DNA from 4 places in the Nitratidesulfovibrio sp. HK-II genome. Region 4 is predicted to be linked to each of the others. Evidence: predicted binding sites of a transcription regulator. Region 4 holds the regulator's gene; each other region holds the start of a gene.

Region 1 (3,854 bases), 1.9 Mb from region 4:
GAAAGCATGACCAGGGTGTGCCGCCGGTCCGCCGCGCGGGCGGCATCGAAGGGCGCGGTATCCAGCGCCACGATGATCACGGGCGGCGGGGCGTCGCGCTCGGCCCGCATGTCCGCTTCCATCTCGCGGCGCAGCCAGCCGGGCAGGGATCCCCACGCCATGCCGTTATGTTCCGCATCGCCCTGGCCGTGGCCCATCATGTGCCCGCCCATGCCCCCCATGCCCACGGACCGCACGGTGCGCCGCAGGGGAATGAAGGTGCGATACACCAGAAAGGCCCGCTCGCCGCCCGCGTCCATGAGCCGCCAGCCCACCTCGTCGCGCGGCTGCTGCCCTTCGCGGTCTGGAGCACGGTCTGGGGCACGGTCTGGGGCACGGTCTGGGGCACGGTCTGGGGCACGGTCTGGGGCACGGTCTGGGGCACGGTCGGGAGCCTCGCGCCTGCCCGACGCGTCCCCGTCCGGCAGCCCGTTCTGACCATTGTCCAGCCCGCCATCCCGCCTGCGGTGCGGCGGCGCAGGCACGGCCAGGGCGGCCATGGTTTCCGGGTCTGCCAGGGGGCGGCCGATCCATTCCGGATCGCTGTGGGCCAGCACCACGCCCTGCCTGTCGGTGACGGCGATGAAATGGATGTCCGGCTGGTCGGCCATTTCCTCCAGCAACACCTGCAAGCGCAGGTCGCCCCCGGCCCGGCCGCGCATGCCGGTGCGCGCCCCGGCCTCGAAGGCCCGGATGAGCGAGGCCCCCTTTTCCGAAAGGATGCGCCGCATGGCCTCCTGTTCGCCGTCGTGGTTCAGCACGGCCAGCACGGCCACCACCAGCGCCAGCGCCACGGTGGACCAGATGATCAGCCACGGCGAGGGCAGTCGCCCGTTACCACCGTCACCGTCAGGGGGGCCAGAGAGGCCGGACGAGCCGGACGGGGCGAACAGCCCCGCCCGGCCCGATGCGCCCGACGAGCGGGATGCTGCTTCGTTCGCTGCGTGCGGCGCGCTGGCCGCGTTGTCCTTGGGCATGGGGATATTCCTCACGGGTGTTCGCCGCCCACTGTCGGGCGGGGTGGTCGATTCCGCGACACCTGTTCGATTTTCATACGCCAACGGCGGCGCACCGTATAGTTTTTATACATCTGACCGGGCCTTGTGAGAGAAACCGGAAGTGGCCCGCGCGATCACAAGCAAAATTACACTAGCAGTTGCAGCATGTTAAATCAAAGCGCATGCACTTGGCACGCCGGTTGCTCATACCAGGTGAAGCAACAAGCGCACCAGCCCCGCACACAGTTCACGGCCACGCCATCCACTGCGGATGCGCGCAGACGCCGCGGCGGGGCGGCAACGAATCAACCCCATCGACAGGAGCAGACATCATGAAGACCAAGCATCTCGTTCTCGGCACGGTGGCCCTTGCGGGCCTGCTCGCCTTCACCGGCGTCACCGACAGCGCCTTCGCCCGCATGGGCGGCGGCATGGGCATGGGCGGCGGCTGCGCCACCGGCGCGGTATACAACGCCCTGACCCCGGAAAAGCAGGCCAAGTACGACGCCATCTACAAGGAAGCGGACGCCCGCATCCAGCCGCTGAAGGACAAGGCCTGGGCCAAGCACACCGAACTGAACGCCCTGTCCGGCAACCCCAACACCAAGCCGGAAACCATTTCCAAGCTGAGCAACGAACTGGCCGACCTGCGCACCCAGATTCGCGGCGAATACACCGCCCTCGACACCCGGCTTGAAAAGGAAGTGGGCGTGAACCCCGGCTACGGCCGCATGGGCCACATGGGCATGGGCGGCATGGGCATGGGCGGCATGGGCATGATGGGCGGCCAGGGCCAAGGCGGCGGCATGATGGGCGGCCAGGGCCAGGGCCACGGCCCCATGCATGGCGGCCAGGCCCCGGCCAACCAGTAGCCTGACCACGAGATGATTCCCCGGGGCGCACCCGCGCTGCCTTCACGAGGACTTCCCACCTCGCGCCCCGCCAGCCCACCGGCTGCATGACCGAAACGCAGGGCCGCCGACATCGCACGATGTCGGCGGCCCTTGTCGGTTCCGCGCCCCAGCCTTGCCCCCGTCCGCGTGCCCCCCGTCCCTTGTCCCTTTGTTCCTTCCGCGCACCGCCCGCCGCCCGCCAGCCCCCGGCCCATCTGGACGCAAGAGCGACCGCTCCGCTCCGACCCCGCGCGGGGTTGATTTCTGGCACCCCAGCGCCTACAACCGTTCCGAATATCGAAAAATCATGCCTCACGACGGCACCAGGAGCGGACCGCCCGCCCCGCCGCCGCGCGACACAGCAGGAGCCTTTCTCACCACACCGCACGACCCGCACCCACACCACACCCGCCGGGACCACACCCGCGCGACGCCCAGGAGGAACCGCATGGAACAGCATCTTGATGCGCGCATCGTCGAGCGCGGCAAGGAATTCTTCAAGAGCATCAGCGGCGAAGCCCCGTCCATTTTCAACAAGGGCTTCTGGACAGGCAAGGTCATGGACTGGGCCATGCAGAACGAGGGCTTCAAGGTCCAACTGTTCCGCTTCGTGGACGTTTTGCCCTACCTGAACACCTCCGAGGCGCTCACCCGCCACATCCGCGAATACTTTTCCGCCGACGGGGCGGACGTGCCCCCCGTGCTCAAGTGGGGCGCGGGCGCGGCCGGTTTCGGCGGGGCCTTCACCGGCATGCTCATGGGCAAGTTCATCCGGTCCAACATCGAGGGCATGGCCCGCACCTTCATCATCGGCGAAAACACCAAGGAAGCCATCAAGGGGCTGGCCAAGCTGCGCAAGGAAGGCTTTGCCTTCACCGTGGACCTGCTGGGCGAGGCCACGGTGAGCGAAGAAGAGGCCGACGCCTACGCCAACGGCTACCTGGAGGTGCTGGACGCCATCGCCAAGGAGCACGCCAAGTGGGCTCCCCTGGCCGATTCCACCGGCAGCACCACCGGTCCGGATTCCGGGCAGGACTGGGGCCACACCCCCAAGGTGAACGTGTCCATCAAGCCTTCCGCCCTCTACTCGCAGGCCAAGCCCGGCGACGTGGAAGGATCCGTGCGGGGCATGCTGTCGCGCCTGGTGCCCATCTACCGCAAGATCGTGGAGATGGGCGGCTTTCTGTGCATCGACATGGAGCAGCTGAAGTACCGCGAAATGACGCTGGAACTGTTCAAGCGGCTGCGCACCATGCCCGAATTCCGCGACTACCCGCACCTGTCCATCGTGCTGCAGGCCTACCTGCGCTGCACCGAACACGACCTGGACGACCTGCTGGCCTGGGGCCGTGCCGAAAAGCTGCCCTTCGGCATCCGCCTGGTGAAGGGCGCGTACTGGGACTACGAAACGGTGATGGCCAAGCAGAACGGCTGGGAAATTCCCGTATGGACCCGCAAGCCGGAATCGGACATCTGCTACGAAAAGCTGGCCCGCCGCATTCTTGAAAACCACGACCTCGTCTACTTCGCCTGCGCCTCGCACAACGTGCGCACCATCGCCACGGTGATGGAAACGGCCCGCGCGCTGAACGTGCCCGCCCACCGCTACGAATTCCAGGTGCTGTACGGCATGGCCGAGCCGGTACGAAAGGGGCTGAAGAACGTGGCCGGGCGCGTGCGCCTGTACTGCCCCTATGGCGAACTGATTCCCGGCATGGCCTACCTGGTGCGCCGCCTGCTGGAAAACACCGCCAACGAATCCTTCCTGCGCCAGAGCTTCGTGGACGGCGCGGAACTGGAACGGCTGCTGGAAAACCCCCAGGCCACCCTGGAGCGCGAACTGGCCGCATCCCCGCCGCCGCGCCCGCCCCTGTCGGCCCAGACCAGCCCCGACGGCCTGCCCCCGTTCGTCAACGAAAGCATG
Region 2 (3,854 bases), 1.0 Mb from region 4:
GACACGGTAAGGGCAAGCCGGGCCATGGGCTATTCGAGGGGCAGCTGCATGCGGGTGAGCGCCTCGGACAGCTTGGCGGCCTTTTCCGCCTGCACGAAGGTGAGGATTTCGCCCGCCTGGCGGCCGCGCATGCCCGCCAGAATCCTGACGGCGATCTTCTCGTCCAGCGTCTCCAGCACGGCCGCCGCCTGCTTGGCCTTCATGTTGGTGTACACGTCCACCAGGTGGCGCAGCTTTTCGTCCTTCATGCCCTGCGCGTCCTTGAGCATGATCTTGATGCGCGCCTCGAGGTCCTGCATCTGGGCCAGCTTGGCGTCGATCTGCTGTTCCAGGCTTTTCAGTTCCTGCTCGCGGCGGTTCAGGTCTTCCTGGCGGCGGTTCAGATCGTCGCGGTTGAGCAGGCCGTTCTGCCCGCCTGCGGCGGTCCCCGCAACGCCGCCCGTCGGGGGGGCGGTGGATGCGGCGGATGCGGCGGGGGACGGGGCAGGGGAAGGGGCAGGCTGGGCTTCGGCTGCCCAGGCCGTGCCGTCGCGGTGCATGCGGCCGCGCGCGGCGGTGACGGCGGGGGAAGGCGATGCGGCGGCGGGGACGACGGCAGTATCGGGGGAAGTGGCGGCAAGAGTGGAGGCCACCCCGGTGGCGCTGGCAATGTCCGCCGTCAGCGGCAGATCCAGCCCGCTGCCGGGCTGGGCGGCCCTGGCGCCTGATGCAGGCGCAACGGCGGTGGCCACCACGGCGGGTGCGCCGCCCGTGGCGAACGGCCACGGCTGTTCCAGGGCAAAGGCCACCAGCAGGGCCACCTTGATGGCGGCGGCGGTGAGCAGCCAGCGGCAGAGCCTAGAAAGACGGAGGCTCGAAACGAAGCGTTGCGGTTTCGTCATAGGTGCGCTGTTCGCGGAGGAGTTCTTCGTGCGCATGGCGGGCCGCCTGTTTGTCCTTGAGCTTTTCCAGCAGTTTGCGTTCCTGCGATTTCTTCACCAGTTCCGCGCGGGCCTGCTCCCTCTGCTGGGCCAGCATGCGCAGGCGCAGTTCGGCATGGGTCAGGTCTTCGCGCAAGCCGCGCAGGAAGTTGCGTTGCAGCCAGAGTTCATCGCGCGAGAGGCGCGCGTCTTCGTACAGTTTCCGCTCCGCCTCGGCAATGGCCGCGCGCACCGCCTCCACCTGGCGCTGTTGCGCCTCGTGGGCGGACTTGGCGCGGGCGAAGGCCAGCTTGGCCTGCTCTTCCAACTGTTCCCGGTAGTCGAGAACCTGTTGCAGGCGGAAACGGAACGGGGGCATGGGGCATCCTTTTGCGGCGTTGTGGGGCTGGCGGCGTCGGAATGTTGCCGCGCCGGACCCTTCGGCCCGAAGGATAGCAAATACCGGGCCGGATGCGCCCAACCGTTCGGGAGTCCCTGGCCCATCGCCCCGTCGCCCCGTCCCTTGGTCGTCCGGTGGCCTGCCCGCCCGGCTGTCGAAGCTGGCCGGGCCAGATTCCGCGCGTTCAGGCCAGCACGGCCCCCAGCAGCCCGGACAATTCGCCCAGGATGATGCACGCCCCCAGGAAGTCGCCGTTCAGGCCGCCCTCGCGCCGGGCCAGCGCAGTCAGCCAGGCCACGGCCGCGCCGCAGGGCAAGGCGGCGGCAAGCACGGAGGGCGGGCTGGCCAGGGCCACGCCCGTGGCGGCGGCCACCCCGGCGCAGAACAGCACGGTCATGTGGGTGGCCCCGGCCGAGGTCAGGCGGCCCAGCGTGGATCGCGTGCCCGGCGGCACGCAGGAGGCCAGCACCACGCAAGCGGCGCGGCCCAGCACGGGTGCCCATACCAGGGCCCAGCCCCGGTTCATGGCCAGGACTTCATGGGCCAGCAGCAGCTGCCCCAGCACACCAAACACCAGCCCCAGCACCCCGAATGCCCCGATGCGGCTGTCCTTCAGGATGTCCCAGAACCGGTCGCCCGTGGCGGAACTGCCCCAGGCGTCCATGAGATCGGCCCAGCCGTCCCAGTGCAGGCCGCGCGTGGCCCACAGCATGAGGGTCGCGTAGCCCAGCGCCTGGATCCACGGATGGTTTTCGAGCAGGCCCAGCAGGAACGGCCCCGCGCACACGAGGCCCGCCAGCAGCCCCACCAGCGGGTAATGGGCCACCCCGGCGGCCATTTCCGCGTCGGTGGCGGCGCGGGCCGGGGCGAGGCGGGTCAGGAAGCCCGTGGACAGCGCAAAGGCGCGCCACTGGGCGGCAAGCAGCGGGGCCAGCTTCACCGGCAGTCCTCCAGCAGCACCTGCATGCCTGGTTTCAGCCAATGGCGGTCGGCGGCCGAGGCCTTGTCCGCCGCCAGTTCCAGGTAGCCCTGGCTGCCCGCCACCAGCCAGGTGCGTCCGGAGGGAATGTCGGCGTACGTGGCGGCGCGGGCGATGTCGATCAGGGTGCCGTCGGGCAGGTGCAGGCGGCAGGCGCCCAGCCGGTCCCACTCGCGCAAGGAAAGGTTGAGCACCACGTTGCCGAAGCGGTCCACGTGCAGCACGGCGGCGTGCACGCCCTCGGCCTCTCGCCGGGGCACGGCCCATGCCGGGCGCGAAAGGTCCGTGGGCAGCACCGGGTCGCCGAAGGCGGCAAGGGATTCTCCACCGGCCAGGCGTGCCGCCAGGGGGGCCAGCACGTCGCGCCCGTGAAAGGTGGCGCTTTGCGCCTCCGGCAGGCGGGCCGGGTCCAGTCTGCGCAGCACCGCGTCGGGCCGGGCCTCTGCCGCAAGGTGCAGCAGCCCGTTGTCCGGAGCCAGCATCACCTGCCCGCCCGTCTCCATGGACACGAGGCCGCGCGGCGTGCCCACGCCGGGGTCCACCACGCAGATGAAGATGGCCCCGGGCGGAAAGTGCGGATGGCTGGCCGCCAGGAAGAACGCGGCGGTCTCCACCCGATGGGGCGGCACGCCGTGGGAGATGTCGATGACGGGCACGGCCGGGGCCAGCCGGTGCAGCACCCCCTTGAGCTGGCCCACGTAGGGGTCGTCCAGCCCGAAATCCGTCAGCAGGGCAAAGCAGCGGGACTGCACGCGGGGCTTGGTCGAGGCGGCGGCAGGCGGGCCGGATGGGCCGGTTGCGCCAGCCAACCCGGACGGGCCAGCCAGGCCGGAAGAGGCAGACGGGCGGTGGGTGTTGTCCATGGTTGCTCCGTGGCAGGGACAAGGGGGAGGCCGTCGCGCAAGGCGCGTGCGGCACCGCCCGCTGCCGGGCTCGGACCCGTCGGGCGGCATGGTCGTACCCTAGCGCGGGCGCGGCACGACCACAAGCGGAGGGGGAAGAGGAGGCAAGGCGTTGGCGCGGGCTGCGCCCGTCCAACTTTCATCAGTGGCCGGTAGCGAAGCGCCCATGCGGGATTGGCTTGGAACATGGAACCCGCCCCGAAAGGCGTGTCAGCTCCATAGCTATGGAACCCGCCTTTTGTGGTGCCAGGTCCACAACTACGGAACCCGCCTTTCGGCGGGTTCCATGGCGCAGCGGTGAGGGGCTGCGGAGCGTGAGCGGCGCGCGGGCGCGGATGGGTCAGCGGTTGGCGCGGTCGAAGGTGATGTTGAACGACAGCGCGTAGAGGTGGTGGAAGAAGTCCACGTATTCCACGAACACGTCGTCCGGCACCGTGATGCGCGCGGGCGCGAAGTTGAGGATGCCCTTGATGCCCGCGTCCACCAGGTGGTTGGCGGCGCGCTGGGCGCGTTCCGGCGGGGTGGTGATGATGCCGATCTCAACGTCGAGGTCGGCCACCTTTTCCTTCAGCCGCTTGGTGCACACCACTTCAAGTCCGGAGACTTCCTCGCCTATCTTGAAGGGGTCGCAGTCAAAGGCCCCCACGATGTGGAAGCCGCGCAGCTTGAATTCC
Region 3 (3,854 bases), 2.0 Mb from region 4:
AGCACCGAGGCAAAGGGCGAGGCAAAGTGCTGCGGGCGCAGGCAGTCCACCACGTACTGCTGGGTGAAGGCCTTGGACAGCAGGTTCATGTGCTGGGCCTTGTAGGCTTCCCAGAACTGTTCCCAGGTGGTGAAGGTGGTTGGGTCGCCGGTTTCCAGGCCCACCAGGTCGTCCTGACCGTACTTCAGCATCCGCCCGTTGTGCATGGTCATTTCCATGGCCGTGGCGAAGTTGATGTACACGCAGCCCGAGGTGTAGGTGTCGCGGTTGGGCATGCGGGCCTCGGTGCAGCCCGACACGGCGTAGTCCAGGGCGTCCTTGAAGGGCGCGCCCTTGGCCACGTACAGCGGCACGATTTCCTCGTCGTTGATCAGCTTGGGGAAGCCGGAGCCGTCCTTGATGGTCTCGGCCACTTCGTACAGGAAGCGTTCAGGCGAGCGCGAGTGGATGCGGGTGGCGAGGTCGGGGTAGTTCAGCGGGAATTCGCGTTTGGAACGCAGGAACAGGTAGGTCATGTCGTTGGTGGCGTCATGGCCGTCGGGGGTCTGCCCGCCGATGGTCACGGCCTCCCAGTGGGCGTACCCTTCGTTGAACTCGTTGCCGGTGGGGTTGATGTACAGGTCGATGAACTGCGCCATCTCCACCCACATGCACTCCAGAAGCTCCATGGCGCTTTCTTCGGTGATGCGGCCTTCGGCAAGGTCCTTGGCGTAGTACGGGTAGAAGTACTGGTCCATGCGCCCGTTGGAGATGATGGCGCTGGCCTTCTGCTCGATGCGCGAGAACATCTGCACGAACCATTGCGACTGCACGGCCTCGTGGAAGGTGCGGGCGGGGTGCGCGGGCACGCGCTCGCAGATGTCGGCAAGGTTCAGCAATTCCTGTTTGCGGGCGGGATTCTTTTCGGCGGCGGCCTGCTTGCGGGCGAGGTCGGCGTGGCGCTTCGCCCAGATCATGAAGGCGTCGCACACGATGACCATGGCTTCGAGGAAGGGCTTCTTTTCCCAGTTGTCGATGGGGCTGTCCGGGTCCAGCTTTTCCATGCGGGCCCGCATTTCGGCCTGGATGTCCAGCATGCCGCGTTGCAGCACCTTTTCGTAGTCGTGCACCCACTGCAGGGCGGAACGGTAGGAAGAGGTTTCGCTGACCACGAACTTGGACTTCAGGCCCGAGTCGTCGGTGTAGGTGACGTTGCGCAGTTCCTCGGGCAGGGCGCCGTTGAGGTGCTCGTGGTAGGTCTTGCCTTCCCAGTAGGGGGCGATTTCATCAAGGATGATGTTGATGTCCGTGTCCGAGATGCGGAACGGGCTCTTGGCGCGGTTCGGCAGGTCGCGCATGACCACGCCGTAGAAGTCGCCGTCGATTTCCGGGTACAAGATGCCGTAACGGCCGAACTGACCGGCGCGGCCCGCGATGAGCTGGTTGGGGGTGATGTACACGGTCATCTTCTCGGCGCAGTTCTTCAGCGCCTTGGCCCAGCGCAGGGCCAGCAGCTGGCCTTCGGTGGTGCGCATGGATTCGGTGAAGTAGCGGGCGCGCTCCACGTCGATGAACGGAACCTGGTACTGGAAGGTCTCGAGAATGCCGTAGACGCGCTCGCGCCCGGCCTTGTTCGGTTCCGGGCTCTGCAGGCGCACTTCCTGGGGGGAAAGGCAGCAGGTGGTCATGTAGGGTCTCCCTGGGCCATGGCCCATGTGAGTGATGTTGCGGATGCACGGCACATGCATGAACTGGCCGGGCATAAGCATTGAGCGTGCCATGCATGTAAAGTGTTTTATTCCAGAATATTGCGTGCATTTTTCCGGGGTGTTGCCCGTTGGGGTCGCAGCGTCGGATGTTGCAGAAATGCGGCGCGATGATTTTTTTAATAATCATTCCAGGCCCATGATTAGAATTGTGCAGAATGGCACAAGACGGATGGGTCGCAAAAACGCGACCGTTGCCAGAGGGGTCTGCACGGCAGGGTGTGGGAGAGGGGTGTGAGGGAGGCAGGAATGAAAACGCGGCGCACGGAGGAACTCCGTGCGCCGCGTTGCGTGCGCGGGCGTGATGGCAACCGGCGGGGCGCGTGGCCCCGCGCCCGGCGCTACGCCTTTTTCGCCAGCCCCAGTCTGGCCACCACCGCCTCGGCGGCGGCCAGGGTGTAGGCCTCGGGCGACAGGCGGGCCTTGTCGTCCGGGCTGACCACCAGCGCGGGCGCGTTGGCCAGGCTGGGGTCCGGGGTCACGCCGTATTCGGGCGGGAAGCTGTTGGTGAAGTACATGTCCTGGAAGCCCGCGAACTTCAGGCTGTGCGCCGTGGCGTCGAGCACGGCGTGCTCGCCCGGCGACACCAGCCCCAGTTCCCGGGCCTTGATCAGCCCGGCCAGGCATTCGCCGCCCTGGGTGCAGGCGATGTGCCCGTGGCGGTTGCCCCGGATCATGGCGTCCATGATCTCCTGCTCGGTCACCTGCACCACGCTGAAGGCGCGCTCGCCACCTTCGGCGATGAACCTGTCCGCCAGCGCCTGCACGCGCGGGAAGGATACCGGGTTGCCGATCATGGCGGCCTGGGCCACGCTGGGCTGCACGGTGACGGGCGCGTACGTGCGGGTGGCCGGGTCCGGCTGGCTGTAGTAGCGCCACACCGGGTCGGCATGGTGCGACTGCACGCCGATGACCCGTGGCAGCGCGTCTATGACCCCAAGGCGCAGCAGTTTCAGGAAGCCCGCCATGATGGCCGTGACGTTGCCCGCGTTGCCGATGGGCACGAACACGCACTGGCCCTTCATGTCCCAGCCGTACCACTGGGCCACCTCGAAGGCGTAGGATTCCTGCCCCAGGATGCGCCAGCTGTTCTTGGAGTTCAGCAGGGCCACCCGGTAATTTTCCGCAAGGTGTTCCACAACCTTCATGCAGTCGTCGAACACGCCGGGGATTTCCAGCACCGTGGCACCGCTGCCGAGCGGCTGCGAAAGCTGTTGCGGGGTGACCTTGCCGTGCGGCAGCAGCACCACCGACTTCACCGGCCCGCCCACGTACGAGGCGTACAGCGCGGCGGCGGCCGAGGTGTCGCCGGTGGAGGCGCACACGGTCAGCACCTCGTCCCAGCCGTGCTTGCGCACCAGCGCCTTCAGGTAGCTGAACGCGCAGGCCATGCCCCGGTCCTTGAACGAGGCGCTGGGGTTCTGGCCGTCGTTCTTGAAGGCGAAGGGAATGCCCACTGCATCGCGCAGCACGGGGGCCGCCTCGATGATGGGGGTGTTGCCTTCACCCAGGTACACGATGTCCTCTTCCTCCAGCACCGGGGCCATCAACTCATAGAAGCGGAAGATGCCGCGCAGGGCGGTGGTGCGGGTGGCGGCGCGGGCGTCGAACAGGGCGCGCCATTCGGGGCCGGAGCGCTGGGCCGCGAGCTTGTCGAAATCGAGGTCTTCCAGCAGGTACACTCCGCCGCAACTGGGGCAGGTGTACAGCAGTTCGTCGATGCCGCGGCGCTCTCCGCAGCCGAGGCAGACGTACTCCATCCGCGTGCGCGCGGCCGGAAAGTCGTGACCGGGTGCGGGACAGGATGTGGGACAGGGCATGGGGCCGGTCTCCTTGAAATCGTGCAATGCAGCAGTTGTGGCGCCTGCCGTGGCACCGGCGACAAAGCCGGGGCGGCGCCGTGAAAGCTACTTTTCCGGCGTGGCGCCGGGTTCGCCGTGCGCGGCGCAGCCGCACCCGCAGGGGGCCTGGCCGTCTGCCTGGGCGGTCGAAGCGGTGCGAGTGGCGTCGTCAGCCGCGCAGCCGGTGGGCGCCGCATCGTGGTGCTTCTTTTGCCAGGGCTTTTCCTCGCCGCGCGCCAGTCGGCCGATGTTCTCGCGGTGGCTCCAG
Region 4 (3,854 bases):
GTGCTGCACGAGGGCGACAACAGCATCAAGGGCGAGGTCATCACCTTCTACACCCGCGAGAACCGCAGCGAAGTGCGCGGTTCCGGCGCAAAGCGGGTGCAGGCGGTGTTCACCTCGTCGGGCGACGTGAATCCCCTCGGCGAGTCCAAGGACAACGGCAAGGATGACGGCAAGGACGCCGCCAAACCCTCGGGGGCGGCCCAGTGAGCTCGGTGCTGCGCGGGGAGGACCTGCACAAGCAGTTCGGCCAGCGCGAGGTGGTGCGCGGCGTGTCCCTTTCCGTGTCGCAGGGCGAGACCGTGGGGCTGCTTGGCCCCAACGGCGCGGGCAAGACCACCACGTTCTACATGCTCATCGGCATCATCAAGCCGACCGCGGGGCGCGTGGAGCTTGACGGCCGCGACATCGCCGACTGGCCCCTGCACGAGCGGGCCCGGGTGGGGTTGAGCTATCTGCCGCAGGAAAGTTCCATCTTTCGTCGGCTCACGGTGCGCCAGAATCTTCAGATCATCCTTGAGCACACCGGGCTTTCCAGGGCCAGGCAGCAGGAGCGGTCGGACATGCTGATGGCCGACTTCGGCATCAGCCATCTGGCGGATTCCGTGGCCATGCACCTGTCCGGCGGCGAGCGGCGGCGGCTGGAGATCGCGCGGTCCATGATCCGCGAGCCCAAGTTCATCCTGCTGGACGAACCGTTCGCGGGCATCGACCCGCTGGCGGTGGACGACATCCAGCAACTGATCACCGGCCTGCGCGACCGGGGCATCGGTGTGCTCATCTCCGACCACAACGTGCGGGAAACCCTGCATATCTGCGACAGGGCCTACCTGGTCCACCAGGGCGAAGTGATCCTGGAGGGCACCCCCGCGCACATCGTGGACAACCCGCGCGCGCGCGACGTGTATCTGGGCGAGGGATTCTCGCTCTAGCTCCATTTGCATTTTTGCCGCATTCACGGCGCCTTCCGCATCGCGGGGGGCGCCTTTTTCGTGCCTGCCGCCGGGGTGCGGGGCATCCCTCCGGGGGTATCCGGCGAAATGGCGACAGCGGTTGCATACTTTTTGCTTCTATGGCATGGTTTCCCTAACCTCTTGGGGAAGGGAACACATTTCCACAGTGGGCCGTTTCTTGCTTGACGTCGCACCCCGCGTTGCGTCGTCATCTTGCTCGCCCTCAACGTTTGGTGCATAGGGGTCGTCCACGCATGGCATTGGAACTCAGGCAACAGCTCAAGCTCACCCAGCAATTGGTGATGACGCCGCAACTGCAACAGGCCATCCGGCTGCTGCAGCTTTCGCGGCTTGAGCTTGTCGAGACGGTGCAGCAGGAGCTGCTGGAAAACCCGTTCCTGGAGGAAGCGCAGGACGAGGGGCCGCAGTCCGAAGCCCCCGACCAGCGGGACGCCGCCCCCGAAGCGGCGGCGGATGTCGCCTACGACCGCGATATTGCCCGCGAGGCCGACTGGGAGGATTACCTGGGCGATTTCGCCAGCACCAGCCGCCAGTCAACGGTGCGCGAATCGGAAATGCCCGAGGAGATGACCTCGTTCGAGGCGCGCTACGCCGCAAAGCCCTCGCTGGAAGGGCACCTGATGTGGCAGTTGCGCCTTTCCGCGCTCACCGAGCGCCAGAAGGACATCGGCGAGGTGATCATCGGCAACATCGCCTCGTCGGGCTACCTGCATGCGACCATCGACGAGATCGCCGAAATGGCGGGCGTGGCCCCCGGCGAGGTGGAGCCGGTGCTGCACGCCCTGCAGCGCTTCGACCCCGTGGGGGTGGCCGCGCGCACCGCGCAGGAATGCCTGCTGGTGCAGATAGAGATGCTGGGCTACACGCGCGACAAGGTGCTGGTGGAACTGGTGCGCGACCACCTGGAAGACCTTGAGAAGCGGCGCTACAAGCCGCTCTTGCGCAAGTTCCGCCTGACCATGGAGGACCTCAAGGAGTACCTGGACCTCATCCAGACCCTGGACCCCATGCCCGGCGCCAGCTACGGCGGCGGCGACCCGCAGTTCGTCAGCCCCGACGTGTTCGTCTACAAGTACGACGACGATTTCATCATCATGCTCAATGAGGACGGCCTGCCGCACCTGCAATTGAGCACCATGTACGAGCGCTCTGCCGCTGCGGCGGCCTCGGCGGGCGAGCGCGAATATTTCCAGGAAAAGATGCGCTCGGCCTCGTGGCTTATCAAGAGCCTGTACCAGCGCCAGCGTACGCTGTACAAGGTGGTGGAATCCATCGTGAAGTATCAGCGTGGCTTTTTCGAGGACGGGGTTTCGCGCCTGAAGCCGCTCATCCTGAAGGACATCGCCGACGACATCGGCATGCACGAATCCACGGTCAGCCGCATTACCACCAGCAAGTACGTGGCCACGCCGCACGGCATCATGGAGTTGAAGTTCTTCTTCAACAGTGCGCTGGAACTGGACGACGGCAGCCAGGTGGGCTCCGAGAGCGTGAAGGCGCTGATCAAGAAACTGATCGGCGAGGAAGATCCCAAGGAACCCCTGAGCGACGAGCGCATCGGCGAAATTCTGAAGGAACAGCTCAAAGTCAATATTGCCCGCAGGACCGTTGCGAAGTATCGTACTGCCATGGACATTCCCTCCTCTTCCAAGCGGAAGGAACTGTTCTGACGGTCAGAGCCCCGCGCCGGACCAGGCGCAGGGCGGCGCACCCGGCAGGCGCACCCCAGCGTGCGCGCCGCGCGACGCGCGTCGCATTCCCCTCTCACCACTGGAGGAGCGTATGAACATCTCTTTCACCTTCAAGAACTTCGAACCCTCCGACCACCTGAAGAAGTACGCCCGCCGTCGCCTTGAAAAGCTTGGCCGGTTTGTCGGCAAGTCCGCCCTTGAAATGCAGGTGAACCTTTCCGTCGACAAGTTCCGCCACAAGGCTGAAGTGCAGATGACCGGCGACGGGTTCACCCTGTCGGCCGTCGAGCAATCGGAAGACATGTACGCCACCCTCGACCTGGTGCTGGAAAAGCTGGAATCGCAGCTGCGCAAGCAGGTGGAGAAGCAGAAGGACCGCCGCCGCACGGTGCAGTCCGAAAAGCTGGGCAAGGGCATCGACGTGTTCACCTTCGGCACCGTGGGTGAAGGCGACGAACGCACCATCACCGGCACCGACCACTTCGCCCCCAAGCCCATGCACGTGGACGAGGCGGCCATGCAGCTGGACCAGGGCGACAACGAGTTCCTGGTCTTCCTGAACGCCGAAGTGGAGCGCGTGAACATCATCTACCGCCGCCGCAACGGCGACTTCGGCCTTATCGATCCCGTCGTCTAGGCGTCATACATGCGGCTTTCGGACTATCTTCACGATGAACTGATCCTGCCCGAGCTCTCCGCCGGCACCAAGAAGGAGGTGCTGGCGGAACTCGTGCAGGCCGTGGTGCGGCGGCATCCCGAAGTGGATGCCGCCGTTGCGCTGGGCGTGCTGCAGGACCGCGAGGGCCTGGGCACCACGGGCATCGGCGACGGGGTGGCCATTCCCCACGGCAAGCTGGCCACCATCAGCGACATCGTCGTCGCCGTGGGCCGCAGCGTGCCCGGGCTGGACTTCGACGCCCTGGACATGAAACCGTGTCATCTCTTTTTCCTGGTGCTGGCTCCCGAACAGGTGGCGGGCATGCACCTGCGCATCCTGGCCCATATCTCGCGCCTGCTGAAGGACCCGCAGTTCCGCCGCGCCATGCTCGACGCGCCGGACGGGGCGGCCTTCACGGCGCTGATGCGCACCACGTAACGCGGAACACCTTGCGCACATCATCGGCAGGCGCGCGGCGCGGCGCGTCTGCCGAAACGCCATCCGGCACCGGCCCGCCCGAGGAGTCCGCCATGC

The links. Region 4 encodes sigma-54, which starts transcription at its own class of promoters, with help from an activator protein. Its sites were predicted from a motif close to CTGGCACGGNNNNTGCTT; they were not measured.
Region 1: the regulator sigma-54 is predicted to act here: its motif matches at 1,226-1,243, upstream of RVX_RS00330 (periplasmic heavy metal sensor).
Region 2: the regulator sigma-54 is predicted to act here: its motif matches at 1,353-1,370, upstream of fliJ (flagellar export protein FliJ).
Region 3: the regulator sigma-54 is predicted to act here: its motif matches at 1,743-1,760, upstream of hpsG ((2S)-3-sulfopropanediol dehydratase).

The regions. Positions count from the first base shown of each region.
Region 1 covers NZ_AP036014.1:80,470-84,323, reverse strand. Annotated here, with positions in the region: gene RVX_RS00335 (ATP-binding protein) at 1-1,016, opposite strand, end outside; gene RVX_RS00330 (periplasmic heavy metal sensor) at 1,370-1,909, shown strand; gene pruA (L-glutamate gamma-semialdehyde dehydrogenase) at 2,379-3,854, shown strand, end outside.
Region 2 covers NZ_AP036014.1:915,997-919,850, forward strand. Annotated here, with positions in the region: gene RVX_RS03685 (tRNA pseudouridine synthase A) at 1-26, opposite strand, end outside; gene RVX_RS03690 (MotE family protein) at 30-881, opposite strand; gene fliJ (flagellar export protein FliJ) at 838-1,278, opposite strand; gene RVX_RS03700 (adenosylcobinamide-GDP ribazoletransferase) at 1,484-2,239, opposite strand; gene RVX_RS03705 (SAM hydrolase/SAM-dependent halogenase family protein) at 2,236-3,141, opposite strand; gene RVX_RS03710 (redox-sensing transcriptional repressor Rex) at 3,521-3,854, opposite strand, start outside.
Region 3 covers NZ_AP036014.1:3,947,852-3,951,705, reverse strand. Annotated here, with positions in the region: gene hpsG ((2S)-3-sulfopropanediol dehydratase) at 1-1,667, opposite strand, end outside; gene thrC (threonine synthase) at 2,087-3,565, opposite strand; gene plsY (glycerol-3-phosphate 1-O-acyltransferase PlsY) at 3,653-3,854, opposite strand, start outside.
Region 4 covers NZ_AP036014.1:1,949,904-1,953,757, forward strand. Annotated here, with positions in the region: gene RVX_RS07860 (LptA/OstA family protein) at 1-207, shown strand, start outside; gene lptB (LPS export ABC transporter ATP-binding protein) at 204-929, shown strand; gene rpoN (RNA polymerase factor sigma-54) at 1,205-2,641, shown strand; gene hpf (ribosome hibernation-promoting factor, HPF/YfiA family) at 2,754-3,299, shown strand; gene RVX_RS07880 (PTS sugar transporter subunit IIA) at 3,309-3,758, shown strand; gene rapZ (RNase adapter RapZ) at 3,851-3,854, shown strand, end outside.